Regions from separate parts of the Pseudoalteromonas sp. HL-AS1 genome, predicted to be linked through region 1. Evidence: predicted binding sites of a transcription regulator. Region 1 holds the regulator's gene; each other region holds the start of a gene.
What was found. Region 1 encodes FliA, which starts transcription of late flagellar genes. Its sites were predicted from a motif close to CTAAAGNTNNNNNNNNNNNNGCCGATA; they were not measured.

Region 1 (4,290 bases):
GATTTAGACCGCGACTTTGATGATTTAGATAGCCCAGTAACCACTCGCCAACAAAATAAAAATAATGAAAGCGAAGAAATGACAACAATGCGTGAAGAAATGAACGCAATTCGTCAATTACTTGAGCACCAAGTATCAGGCTTGATGCAGCAAGATATGGCGCGTCGCGATCCAACACGCGCTTGTATGGTTGATCGTTTAGTCGGTATGGGTATCGATAAAGAAGTAGCACAGCAAATGGCATGTTTTGTACCTGATGATGTGTCTCGTCAACAAGGCTGGAAAGCATTGCTAACAATGGTTGAAGATCAAATGCAAACAACCAATAACGAAATACTTCGCCAAGGTGGTGTATATGCGTTAGTGGGTCCAACAGGTGTGGGCAAAACCACGACAGTTGCTAAGCTTGCAGCTCTAGGTGCACAAAAGTATGGCGCCGATAAAGTTGCCTTAATAACCACTGATACGTACAGAATTGGTGCTTATGAGCAGCTTGCAACTTACGGTCGTATTATTGGTTGTGGTGTAAAACAAGTTAAAGATGCTAATGAGTTAGCTGAAGTTTTATATCATTTACGAAATAAACGTCTAGTGTTAATTGATACGGCAGGTATGAGCCAGCGAGATTTACGCTTAACTGAGCAGTTAAATACGTTAATGCGCAACCAGCGTGTGGATATTCGAAACTACCTAGTACTCAGTGCCACAGCGCAAATTAATGTACTACAAGAAACTGTACGCCACTTTAAAAAAGTACAGTTAAGTGGTTGTATTTTTACCAAGTTGGATGAATCATTAAGTTTGGGTGAGATTATTAGTATTGCGATTCAAAATCGCCTTCCAATAGGGTATCTTACTAATGGACAACGAGTACCAGAAGATATTCGTGTTGCAAATGCTGAAAAACTAGTGAAAAAGGCTGAGCAATTATATTTAAAAAGAACAAAAGCACAACATTCAAGGCATCAAGCAGTGGCGCCAAGTACAGTAGGGATGTATGATTAACACAGTATTAGATCAAGCAAGCGGCCTGCGCAAAATGAGTCAAAACAATAACAACGGCGTTAAAGTTATCGCTGTAACCGGTGGTAAAGGTGGGGTGGGGAAAACAAATGTTTCTCTAAATACTGCTATAGCACTAGGGCAGCAAGGTAATAGAGTACTAGTACTGGATGCTGACTTAGGTTTGGCAAATTGTGATGTGATGCTTGGTTTACGTGTAGAGCGTAATTTGTCACACGTTTTGTCTGGTGAATGTGAGCTTGACGAAATTTTAGTTGAAGGTCCTGCTGGTATTAAAATTGTACCCGCTACATCGGGTTCGCAAAGTATGGTTGAGTTATCACCATCGGAGCATGCTGGACTAATTCGTGCGTTTAGCGAATTGAATACCGAATTCGATATTTTAATTGTAGATACAGCCGCTGGTATTTCAGACATGGTGCTAAGCTTCTCACGAGCAGCACAAGATGTAATGGTTGTAGTGTGCGATGAACCAACATCAATAACCGATGCTTACGCACTTATTAAAGTATTAAGCCGCGAGCATGGTGTTTATAAGTTCAAAATTGTTGCAAATATGGTCCGCAGTATGCGTGAAGGTACTGAATTGTTTGCAAAACTATCTAAAGTTACCGATCGCTTTTTAGATGTGTCAATGGAGCTAGTAGCAACGGTTCCTTATGACGAAAATATGCGCAAAGCAACGCGTCGTCAAAAAGTAATAGTAGAGCTCTTTCCTAATTCGCCAGCCGCTCTCGCGTTTAAAGCGCTGGCAACCAAAGCAGTTAAATGGCCAATACCAAACCAACCATCTGGGCATTTAGAGTTTTTCATTGAGAAACTAGTAAACGGTTAATTATGACAATATTGGTGAATAGAGCTATGGGATATCAATCAACACAAAACTTAAATGTGATTGTTGAGAAACATGCATCACTTGTCAAAAAAGTGGCATGTCATCTAATTGCTCGATTACCACCTAGCGTTCAGCTTGATGATTTAATTCAATCAGGAATGATAGGTTTAATAGAAGCTTCAAAAAACTTCGATGCAACTAAGGGCGCAAGCTTTGAAACCTTTGCAGGTATTCGTATTCGCGGTGCCATGCTTGATGAAATGCGCCGTGGTGATTGGGCTCCTCGTTCAGTACATCGCAAAAGCCGGCAAGTTGCAGAAGCAATTACAGGACTCGAAAGTAGTCTTAATCGCGAACCAACAGATACAGAAGTTGCTGAAAAACTTGAAATTTCACTCAATGAGTACCATCATATTTTAAATGATGTGAATGCGAGTAAAATACTAGGTATTGAAGACCTTGGTGTTGATGAGGATGTTATAACTCCCGTAGGCCAAGATTTAGCGCAAGATAAACCTTTTAATAATGTTAAAAATGATCGGTTTAATGAGTCTTTGCTAAGTGCAATTAAGTCATTACCAGAGCGTGATGCAATGGTACTTTCTTTATACTATAACGATGAAATGAATTTAAAAGAAATAGGACATATACTCGATGTAAGTGAATCGCGTGTAAGTCAGATACATGGTCAGGCGATGATTAAGCTTAAAGCTAAAATCAATGACTGGATAAATTAGTAGTAAGCAAACAAAGGTTAATACCTCACTGGGGGATGTTTTGGATAAAAACATGAAAATTCTTGTAGTCGATGATTTTTCAACGATGAGACGCATTATAAAAAACCTGTTACGTGACTTAGGTTTCACTAACGTTCAAGAAGCTGATGATGGGTCTACAGCTTTGCCTATGTTGCAAAATCAAGTGTTTGATTTTGTAGTTACGGATTGGAATATGCCTGGAATGCAGGGTATTGATCTTTTAAGAGCAATACGTGCAGACGAGAAGTTAAAACATATCCCTGTATTAATGGTAACGGCAGAAGCTAAAAAAGAACAAATAATAGCTGCGGCGCAAGCTGGCGTGAATGGTTATATTGTTAAGCCATTTACGGCTGGAACATTAAAAACTAAATTAGAAAAAGTATTTGAACGCTTAGGCTAATGATGGGGGAGAGGCTTATGCCAGCACCAGCTGCGCCTCAAATAACGTTAGAACAAGCTCGTCAGCTCGTTGTTTTTTTAGAAAATGATGAGCAAGACAAAGCAAATCAGTTGATTTTAGAGGCTGCTTCTAAAGAGCAATCTGAATTATTTGCTGAAGTTGGAAAGTTGACTCGTCAACTGCACGAAGCCCTTAAAAGTTTTGAGCTTGATACTCGCTTAACTGATATAACGACAGATGCGATTCCAGATGCTAAAAAGCGGCTTAATTATGTTATAGAAATGACAGAAAATGCGGCTAATAAAACAATGGATGCAGTGGAAGCGAGTCTTCCTATAGCCCAACAGTTAGCGGACGAAATATCTCATATCAAACCGACATGGGATCGTTTAATGAGCCGCGAGATTGAGCTTGGTGAGTTTAAGCAACTTTGCCATAGCATCGATAAGTTTATGAACAACTCTCATCATAAGACTGATGAGCTTCAAAGCTTAATGACAAATGTACTAATGGCTCAAGACTATCAAGACTTAACAGGTCAAGTTATTCGCCGTGTTATTGAACTTGTTAGGGAAGTAGAAGAAAGTTTACTGCATCTTTTAACTGCGTTTGCTGAACAAGACGACACTAACAGCACCGCGAATAAAGTAGAACAACAAAAAATAAAAGAACCAGTTGCCACACAAACTTTAGCAGGTCCTGAAGGCCCTATCATTGATAAAGAATCGCGTAATGATGTTGTATCTGATCAAGATGAAGTTGATGATCTTTTATCAAGTTTGGGCTTCTAAGAGGAGAGTAACTGCATGTTTGAAGTCGATGAAGATATTTTACAAGACTTTCTTGTAGAGGCTGGAGAAATCCTAGAGCTTTTATCTGAACAGTTAGTTGAGCTGGAAAATAATCCAGAAGATACCGAGTTACTAAACGCTATATTTAGAGGTTTTCACACTGTAAAAGGTGGTGCAGGCTTTTTAGCTATGACAGAACTTGTTGATGCTTGTCACGGTGCTGAAAACGTATTTGATTTACTACGTCAAGGCGTGCGAACAGTCAACTCAGAGTTAATGGATGTTATTTTACAAGCACTAGACACCATTAATGAGATGTTTGCGACTATCCAAAACAGAGACAAGCCTGAACCTGCAGATCCTGAATTACTTCATACTCTTCATATCTTAGGTCTACCTCCAACAGAAGCCGAAGCCACTGAAGCCTCTTCACAAACAGAGGTTGAACAACCTCATAATGAAGTGGTGGATACACCGGTA
Region 2 (4,290 bases), 250 kb from region 1:
CAAAACCAGCCGCTAAAGTAACAGCATGCTGCTCTGCAATGGCCACATCAAAGTATTGATCTGGAAACTCTTTAGAAAAACGTACCATGCCAGAGCCTTCGCGCATTGCTGGCGTAATAGCCATTAACTTACTGTCTTGCTTTGCCATGTCGCATAACCAATCGCCAAAAACTTTTGAAAAAGTAGCTGCGCTAGGTTTAGATTTAGGCAGGCTAGTTGTGCTTGGATCGAATTTTGGTACACCATGGTAGCCAATAGGATCGGCTTCAGCCGGTTTATAGCCCTTACCTTTTTGCGTTTTTATATGTAAAAGCTGTGGGCCTTTTAAATTACGCATATTACGTAATGTATCTACAAGCATGTTTACATCGTGACCATCAATTGGGCCTATGTAATTTAGGCCTAATTCTTCAAAGAAGGTTCCCGGGATCATCATGCCCTTAATGTGCTCTTCCATTTTACTGGCAAGTTGTTTTACCGGAGGCACACCTGAGAGTAACTTTTTACTGCCTTCACGAATGTTAGTATAAAAGCTACCTGATAGAATTCGGGCAAAGTGATTTGTTAATGCGCCAACATTTTCAGAAATCGACATTTCGTTATCATTTAAAATAATAAGCATGTCTGATTTAACATCACCTAAATGATTCATCGCTTCAAATGCCATGCCTGCGGTTATAGCCCCGTCGCCAATAATGGCAACAGACTTTCGACCTTTACCTTCTTTTTGTGCGGCAATAGACATGCCTAAAGCAGCTGAAATAGATGTGCTTGAATGGCCTACGCTAAACGTATCGTATTGACTTTCATCGCGAAATGGAAAAGGGTGTAAACCGTCTTTTTGACGAATAGTGTGCATTTGGTCGCGACGACCTGTAAGGATTTTGTGTGGATAAGCTTGATGACCCACATCCCAAACTAGACGATCGTCTGGAGTGTTATAAACATAATGCAGCGCAACGGTTAGTTCAACCGTCCCTAAACCAGACGCTAGATGACCGCTACTTTGCGATACTGAGTTGAGTAAATAATCGCGCAGCTCATTGCTAAATGCAGGGAGTTTGTCTTGCGCTAAATCACGCAATTGGGCTGGCTCGTCAACCAAATTAAGTAATGGATACTTGCTACTATCAAGTGTCATGGTTTTATATATATCCTTCGCTAACATTAATTAATCCAAAGCTTTTACGAATAATTAATGTTGAGTAATAATGTCAGTGCTAATTGCAATACGTATGAGCAAAAATTAGTGGTCACGCTCAATTAGGTAATTTGCTAGCGACGCAAGAAGTGTTGTGTCAGCATCTATATTAGCCAACGCTTCATGGGCTTGTTGTATTAAATTTTGCGCCTTTTCTTTAGCGCCTAGCATACCTAATAACGCCGGATATGTCGCTTTATTCGCGGCAATATCGGAGCCTTGTGGTTTACCTAAAGTAACCGTATCGCCTTCAACATCTAAAATGTCGTCGTGTACTTGAAACGCCAGCCCTATAGCATACCCAAAAACGCTTAAATTTTCTAAGGTTTGTTGATCAGCCTTTTCACTGCACAGTGCACCAAGTGTAATTGCGCAATTAATTAGAGCCCCGGTTTTTAGTTTATGTATTCGCTCCAGCTCTTGTACGGTAATTACTTTATCAGTTGCTGCTATATCAAGGCCTTGGCCACCAACCATTCCCTGAAGGCCTGATGCGTGGGCAAGTGTAGCAATCATTTTTACTTGTACTTGCGATGAGCATTCAAATTTATGATTTGCAATAAGTTCAAAGGCAAGCGTTTGTAGAGCATCTCCCGCTAAAACTGCATTTGCCTCGCCAAATTCTATGTGGCAAGTAGGGCGCCCACGGCGTAAGTCGTCATCGTCCATAGCTGGTAAGTCATCATGAACTAACGAATAGCTATGAATGCACTCAATTGCAGCAGCAAGTACATTTAAGTCTTGCTGGTTTGCGCCAAGCATTTTACCTGTGGCATAGACTAAAAATGGACGTAATCTTTTACCGCCATTAAATAATCCATACTGGGTGGCGTTCTTTACAGCTTCTTCTGTATCGAGAGGTTGTTTAAAATGCTGTTGTAAGGTCGCTACTACATCTTTTTGAGCACGTTCAATATGATTTTTTATGCTCACAGCTATTCCATATCATTATCAAAATTTGTAAGTACTGACTTTTCGCCATTTCCCATCAAAATTGATACTTTTTGTTCTGCTTGCTGTAATTTCCCAGATGAAGCACTTGCTAATGCAATTCCACGCTCAAATTGCTTTAACGATTGCTCAAGCGATAAGTCACCTTGTTCCATGTCACTAACGATTGTAGATAATTCTTCTAGTGCTTGTTCGAAACTTAAGTTTTCAGGTTTTTTAGTCGCCATCTTTATTTCAGCTTACATAATAAATTTAGGGGTCAATTTTAGGGGGAATGCTAAACTAGGTCAAAGGATGATATGGGTTTTTTACCTTTATAACGTTAAATTATATTTCAAGTGCATTAATAAAGCCTTAATAGCGGTCTGTTGGTTTAATAAATCAATTGATAATTAGGTAGCCCTTATAACTTGATCTAAAATAGTGCTAAAGGCTGCTTTTTATGTTTATTTATAAAAATGGCTTAAGCAATTCAATATGTTGCCGATAAGCAGTTAATAATAAAAATTTATGATAAGGCCATTAAGCATGAAACTTCTGGAGGAAATGTGGATTTAGCAACCATAATCGGGATCCTAGGCGCAATTGGCTTAATTGTCATGTCTATGTTTATGAGTAGTAGCGGTGAAATGGCTATGTTTTACAATACCCCGTCTGTGGTTATTGTATTTGGTGGTTCACTCTTTATTGTTTTATCAAACTTCACCATGTCGCAATTTTTGGGGATAGGTAAAGTTGTTGCCAAAGCGTTTATGTTTAAAATCGAGACGCCAGAAATACTTATCGAAAAAGCAGTAGAGCTTGCGGATTCAGCTCGTAAAGGCGGTTTTTTAGCACTCGAAGAAGCTGAAATTCCAAACCCCTTTATGCGCAAAGGCGTCGATATGCTCGTTGATGGCCACGACGCAGATGTAGTTCGCGCTACACTTCAAAAAGATATTTCTCTAACCACGACTCGCCATGAATTGGGCGCGGGTTTATTTAAGTCGTTAGCTGATATAGGGCCTGCAATGGGCATGATTGGTACTCTAATTGGTTTGGTTGCAATGTTGTCTAACATGGATGACCCTAAGGCAATTGGTCCGGCAATGGCAGTAGCACTATTAACAACTTTATATGGTGCGTTTTTAGCCAATGTTGTGGCAATTCCTATTCAGGTAAAACTTGAACTGCGTAAAGACGAAGAGGCTATGAATCAGCGTTTAATTTTGGATGCTATTTTAGGTATACAAGATGGTCAAAACCCAAAAGTAATCGAAGGTATTTTGAAAAATTACTTAGCTGAATCTAAACGTAAAGTAGATACCGAGGAGTAATTATGTCTGATCAAGAGTGCAAATGCCCACCACCAGGCCTACCAGCATGGATGGGAACGTTTGCCGATTTAATGTCACTGTTAATGTGCTTTTTTGTACTCTTGCTTGCGTTTTCAGAAATGGATGTACTTAAGTTTAAACAAATTGCGGGCTCTATGAAGTTTGCTTTTGGTGTGCAGAATAAAATTGAAGTGAAAGATATTCCTAAAGGTACCTCTGTTATTGCCATTGAGTTTACCCCAGGCAAACCAGAGCCAACCCCAATAGAAACCATTCAGCAGCAAACAGTCGAAATGACTCAACAAATGTTAGAGTTTCAGGCTGGTGATGAAAGCTCAGCTGGCGGCAGGCAAGAGCAACGCGGAGATAAACGCGGTGGGGAATCTCGTAGTACTTCTCAAGAGCAATCGTCAGAGCAAGCAACTTCAGCAGCCGATCAGGAACAAACTAACGAGCTTGTTAAAAAAATTGCACAACAACTTGAAAAACAAATAATTGATGGCGCAATTGAGCTTGAGTCTTTAGGGCAGCAAATAATTATTCGCATAAGAGAGAATGGTTCATTTCCTTCAGGTAGTGCATTTTTACAACCTAAGTTTAAACCTATAATTCAAGATATTGGTGTGCTGTTAAAAGATGTACCCGGTGAAATAACAGTATCTGGACATACTGATGATTTTCAGGTGTCGAATGAGTTATATATTAACAACTGGGACCTATCATCAAAGCGTGCCGTAGCAGTCGCAAGCGAGCTGCAAACGGTGCAAGGGTTTGATAAAAACCGCATGATGGTAGTGGGTCGGGCTGATACCCGTCCACTTG
Region 3 (4,290 bases), 1.4 Mb from region 1:
TTTATTTAACTCTCTAAGTAGTTCGCGTCTCGCTAGGCGTTGACGTTTCCCGTCTCAGTGGGGTCGCATTATAGGGAGATCCGAAAACAGATCAACCCTTTTTTTAGATCTTTTTACTGTTCGAACAAAAATAGAACAAAACCACGTAAAACCACATGAAAACCCGTCTAAGATGATGCTTTTTTATGCTCTTATTTATTATTTAATACAAATATCATTGCTATGTTTGATTTAGGCGTTAAGATAGCAAGTTCACAATGTTAAATTAATGTTTATTTCCTGTTTATTGGTAGATCTAAAATGAAATTACCCGATCAAAAATCTTTTATCTTCTCTGTTATTCTTGCTGTAGTTGGTTTTGTTGTTGTTGAGTTTGCTTTAGGCGGCTTAGCTTTAAACCCTGCATTACTATTTGGTGCTGGTTTATTAATAGGTGCGATTGCTATTGCTGCAATATCATCTGATGTGACTGAAGAAGCTGAAGTTAAAACAAAAACGCTTTATGTTGGTAACCTTCCTTATCGTGCAAACGAAGGTGTGGTTCGTGCATTATTTGAAGAACAAGGCAAAGTATTCAATGTTCGTTTATTAAAGGATAAGAATACTGGCAAACGTCGTGGATTTGGTTTTGTTGAAATGGCGCAAGCTGATGCAGACAATGCAATTGATAACTTGAACGATAGCGAGTTCCAACAACGTACTTTAAAGGTACGTGAAGCAAAACAAAAACAAGAAGATGATTCTAATGCTCTACGTACTGAGACGGATCAGTCAGTGTAACTAGCTTTACCGCTAGCTTATTGCTAAACACATCAGCCGTTGCATAATATTGCAGCGGCTTTTTTATGTCTGTTTGTTTATCCACACATAAGTTAAGTTGGTTAAGTAGGAAGTTGACTCTATTTGCTATCGCTACACCTGAATCAAGTAATTTTACATTCCCTTCAAAGTACTGACTAATCGGCCCTGCTAATATCGGAAAGTGCGTACACCCTAGTACAAGTACATCTATAGTTTTATCTATATGTAGTTCATCAAGTACTTGATACAATTTATTTGTATCGAAAGAACCTGTAAAAAAGCATTCCTCAGCTAACGTTACTAATTCAACACTGCTATAAAGGTTAACGATTACATTACGTGCATGTTCAGCAATTAATGTTTTTGTGTATGAACTGGCGACCGTTGCCGGTGTGGCTAACAAGCCAATATGATTTGAGCGTGTTAATTCTGCCGCAGGCTTTATTGCTGGCACAACACCTACAATAGGAATATCCGTAATTTGGCGAACAGCGCTGAGTGCAGATGTAGAAGCGGTGTTACACGCTATTACAATTAAATCGACGTTAAGCGTGTTGGCTTTGATGAAATGAATAAGTGAACATAATCGGTTAATTATAGTTTGTTGGGACTGAGCACCATAAGGTAGTAATGCATTATCCATAAAATAGCTGTACTGAGCATTGGGGATACTTTGCTTGATATGTTCAAGTACAGTAGTTCCACCAATACCTGAATCAAAGACCATTATATGCGCTGACAAACTACCGTTCCTACTTTACTTTAAGATCGGCAGTTTGCCATGAGGTTTTTATAAAAGAAAGTAGTTTAACTTTGCGTGGCTTCTAAATCAGTAAGCCTGTCGGCTGCTGAATTTAACTGATTAAGGTTTTCGAACATAGACTTTGTATAATCTACTAACTTATCTATTTGTTCCTGATCTTGATTTAACCATTGGAGAATGCCAGCTAGCTGATTTTGTAATCCAAGCTCACCCGCTTTTTCAAAAGCATTTTTAAGGTCGTCATTAAAAGGGGCTAACCCCTCTGCTACTTGTTTTTCTGGTGCTGGTTTATATTCTTCATAGCTTTTAACTGTTGCTATTGTTTTTGTTTGGCGTAAATCCATAGAAAAAGCCACCAGCTGATCGCTGTCTAAACTCAGCTCTTGCGCTTGTTCAAATGCTTCATCTAAATCACCACCAAAAAAGGTTTTACTTAAATCTTGTAAGTCTTCCATCATCGCATTAATAGCTTCTTGCTCTTGCTCGTTTAAGTCACCATTTACCGACATCGAAAATGATACCTGTCGAGATTGCGATGATGAGCTTGCAAACGACTCACTATTACTGTTTTGCTGATAGCCACTTGCCGATTGAGATTCAAATGCATCAGCAAAGCTAATACTTACCTCATCGCCTTCTGCGGTAGTGAATTTATACTCTGCATTGCTAGTCATACTGACATATTGAGCCTGGCTTATATTTACGCTGGCAGGTTGTGGGTTAAATAACGACTCTTCAAACTTATCCAGCCCATTGTAAATTCCCTCTTTGGACTTATTAATGCCCTCTTCCATGTCATCATTAAATACGCCAGTACCTTTGAGTTCATCAACAGCGTCATCAATCCCTATTTGGACTCCTTTGCGCGCATCGCCTAGCATATCTTTGAGCTTTTCGTCATCAGCGCCGTTAGCTTTTGCTTTATTTACAGCACTACTTACAAAATCGAGTACGTTTTTTACTATTTCATCAAAATCAAATAGTGGTTTATCTGCTTTTTTTTCTGCGATAGGTAATCCAAGCTGCTCAGCCATTTTATCGCCAAGCACCTTTGCAGCCAACTCTCGGCCTCGTTGTTGATAGCTATCTTGAGGAGACGTAATTGTAGGTTGCTGTATATCAGCTTTATTATTGAATTTATTGATGTTGTTGTTTGGCGTAAAGCCATAATTACCTATTTTCATGATTCGTCTCCTAAGCGTGCGTAGTTTATTATCGGCTATAACAACAAAAACTAAAGTACAATGTTCAATAAAACAGCATAAATGCTAGCCAAAACTAGACAAATACGCAGCGCTCCCTACAATAGCGCCGATAAACAGATCTTAGATAAGGTAGTAGCGTTAATGGCAGTTATTAAAATAGATACCACACAGTACCAAGCGCAGTTAAGTGAAAAAGAGCAGCGTATTAGTGCGCAGTTTCAACGTTTTGGTGTGGAGCAATTAGAAGTATTTAGCTCAGAGCCAACTAACTACCGCCAACGTGCTGAATTTAGAGTATGGCACGACGGTGACGATCTGTTTCACATTATGTTTGATCAACAAACAAAAGAAAAAATCCGTGTTGATACATTTGATCCAGCAGCGCCTCTAGTAGGTGAAATAATGCAGGTGATGATTGAGAATCTTAAGCCTTGTGAAATATTACGCCGTAAGTTATTTCAAATCGATTACCTATCAACGCTAAGCGGTGAAATTTTAGTAAGCTTGCTTTATCACAAACCACTGGATGATGAATGGTTAAGTGAAATTAAAGCACTGAAAGAAAAGCTTAGCAGTAAATACAAAATTGACTTTATAGGCCGTGCTCGCAAACAAAAAGAAGTGCTGGGTGATGACTTTGTAACTGAGCGTTTAACAGTTAATGGTCAAGAGCTTATTTATCAACAAGTAGAAAATAGCTTTACTCAGCCTAATGCAAAAGTAAATATTAATATGCTGGAGTGGGCGCAAGATTTATGTAAACCACTTAAAAATGATTTATTAGAACTGTATTGCGGTAACGGTAACTTTTCAATTGCATTAGCGGGCTGTTTTAATAAAGTATTAGCGACGGAAATATCAAAATCATCTGTTCACTCTGCTCAATACAACATTGCTAAAAACAACGTAGAAAACTTAGATATTATTCGTATGTCGAGTGAAGAGTTTACTCAAGCAATGAATGGCGAGCGTACTTTTTCGCGTTTAGAAGGGATTGATTTAAAAAGCTATGATTGCCAAACCATATTAGTTGATCCACCACGCGCGGGCATGGATGAATTAACGTGTGACTTAGTGGCTAATTACGAAAACATAATTTATATATCCTGTAATCCTGAAACTCTTGAGCGTGACCTTGATCACTTAACACGTACGCATAACGTTAAGCGCTTTGCTATATTTGATCAGTTCCCTTATACGCATCACATTGAGTCGGGCGTTTTCTTACAGCGCAAATAAATACGCTCAGTAAACGTTACCCATAAAAAAGCTCCTTAAGGAGCTTTTTTTGTTTTAGCTAAACTTACTTGTTAGCTAGGTAATTTATTAATTTGCTAATGTCTTCAGGTTTAGTAATACCCGACTCACGACCTAGGTTTAATTTGTACTTACCATTTACAATAAAGGTAGGTACGCCACGTAGTGCGCCTTTTTCTTTAAAGTAGTCTTGATCGCGTTTCATTTTAGAGCTCAGCGTACGTACCGAGAAGCTTTTAAACAGCTTATCAAACTTATCACCAT

Region 2: a site for FliA is predicted at 2,615-2,641, ahead of pomA (flagellar motor protein PomA). Genes of this name have one in related genera too.
Region 3: a site for FliA is predicted at 2,778-2,804, ahead of RB214_RS01560 (DUF5610 domain-containing protein). Genes of this name have one in related genera too.

What each region holds. Positions count from the first base shown of each region.
Region 1 covers NZ_CP133569.1:2,569,785-2,574,074, reverse strand. The annotation lists gene flhF (flagellar biosynthesis protein FlhF) at 1-1,005, shown strand, start outside; gene RB214_RS11950 (MinD/ParA family protein) at 998-1,858, shown strand; gene RB214_RS11945 (RNA polymerase sigma factor FliA) at 1,885-2,595, shown strand; gene cheY (chemotaxis response regulator CheY) at 2,636-3,019, shown strand; gene RB214_RS11935 (protein phosphatase CheZ) at 3,037-3,810, shown strand; gene RB214_RS11930 (chemotaxis protein CheA) at 3,826-4,290, shown strand, end outside.
Region 2 covers NZ_CP133569.1:2,823,542-2,827,831, reverse strand. The annotation lists gene dxs (1-deoxy-D-xylulose-5-phosphate synthase) at 1-1,141, opposite strand, end outside; gene ispA ((2E,6E)-farnesyl diphosphate synthase) at 1,247-2,134, opposite strand; gene RB214_RS13130 (exodeoxyribonuclease VII small subunit) at 2,137-2,379, opposite strand; gene pomA (flagellar motor protein PomA) at 2,701-3,468, shown strand; gene RB214_RS13120 (flagellar motor protein MotB) at 3,471-4,290, shown strand, end outside.
Region 3 covers NZ_CP133569.1:329,258-333,547, reverse strand. The annotation lists gene RB214_RS01570 (RNA-binding protein) at 301-780, shown strand; gene murI (glutamate racemase) at 743-1,543, opposite strand; gene RB214_RS01560 (DUF5610 domain-containing protein) at 1,609-2,748, opposite strand; gene trmA (tRNA (uridine(54)-C5)-methyltransferase TrmA) at 2,911-4,008, shown strand; gene RB214_RS01550 (thiol:disulfide interchange protein DsbA/DsbL) at 4,073-4,290, opposite strand, start outside.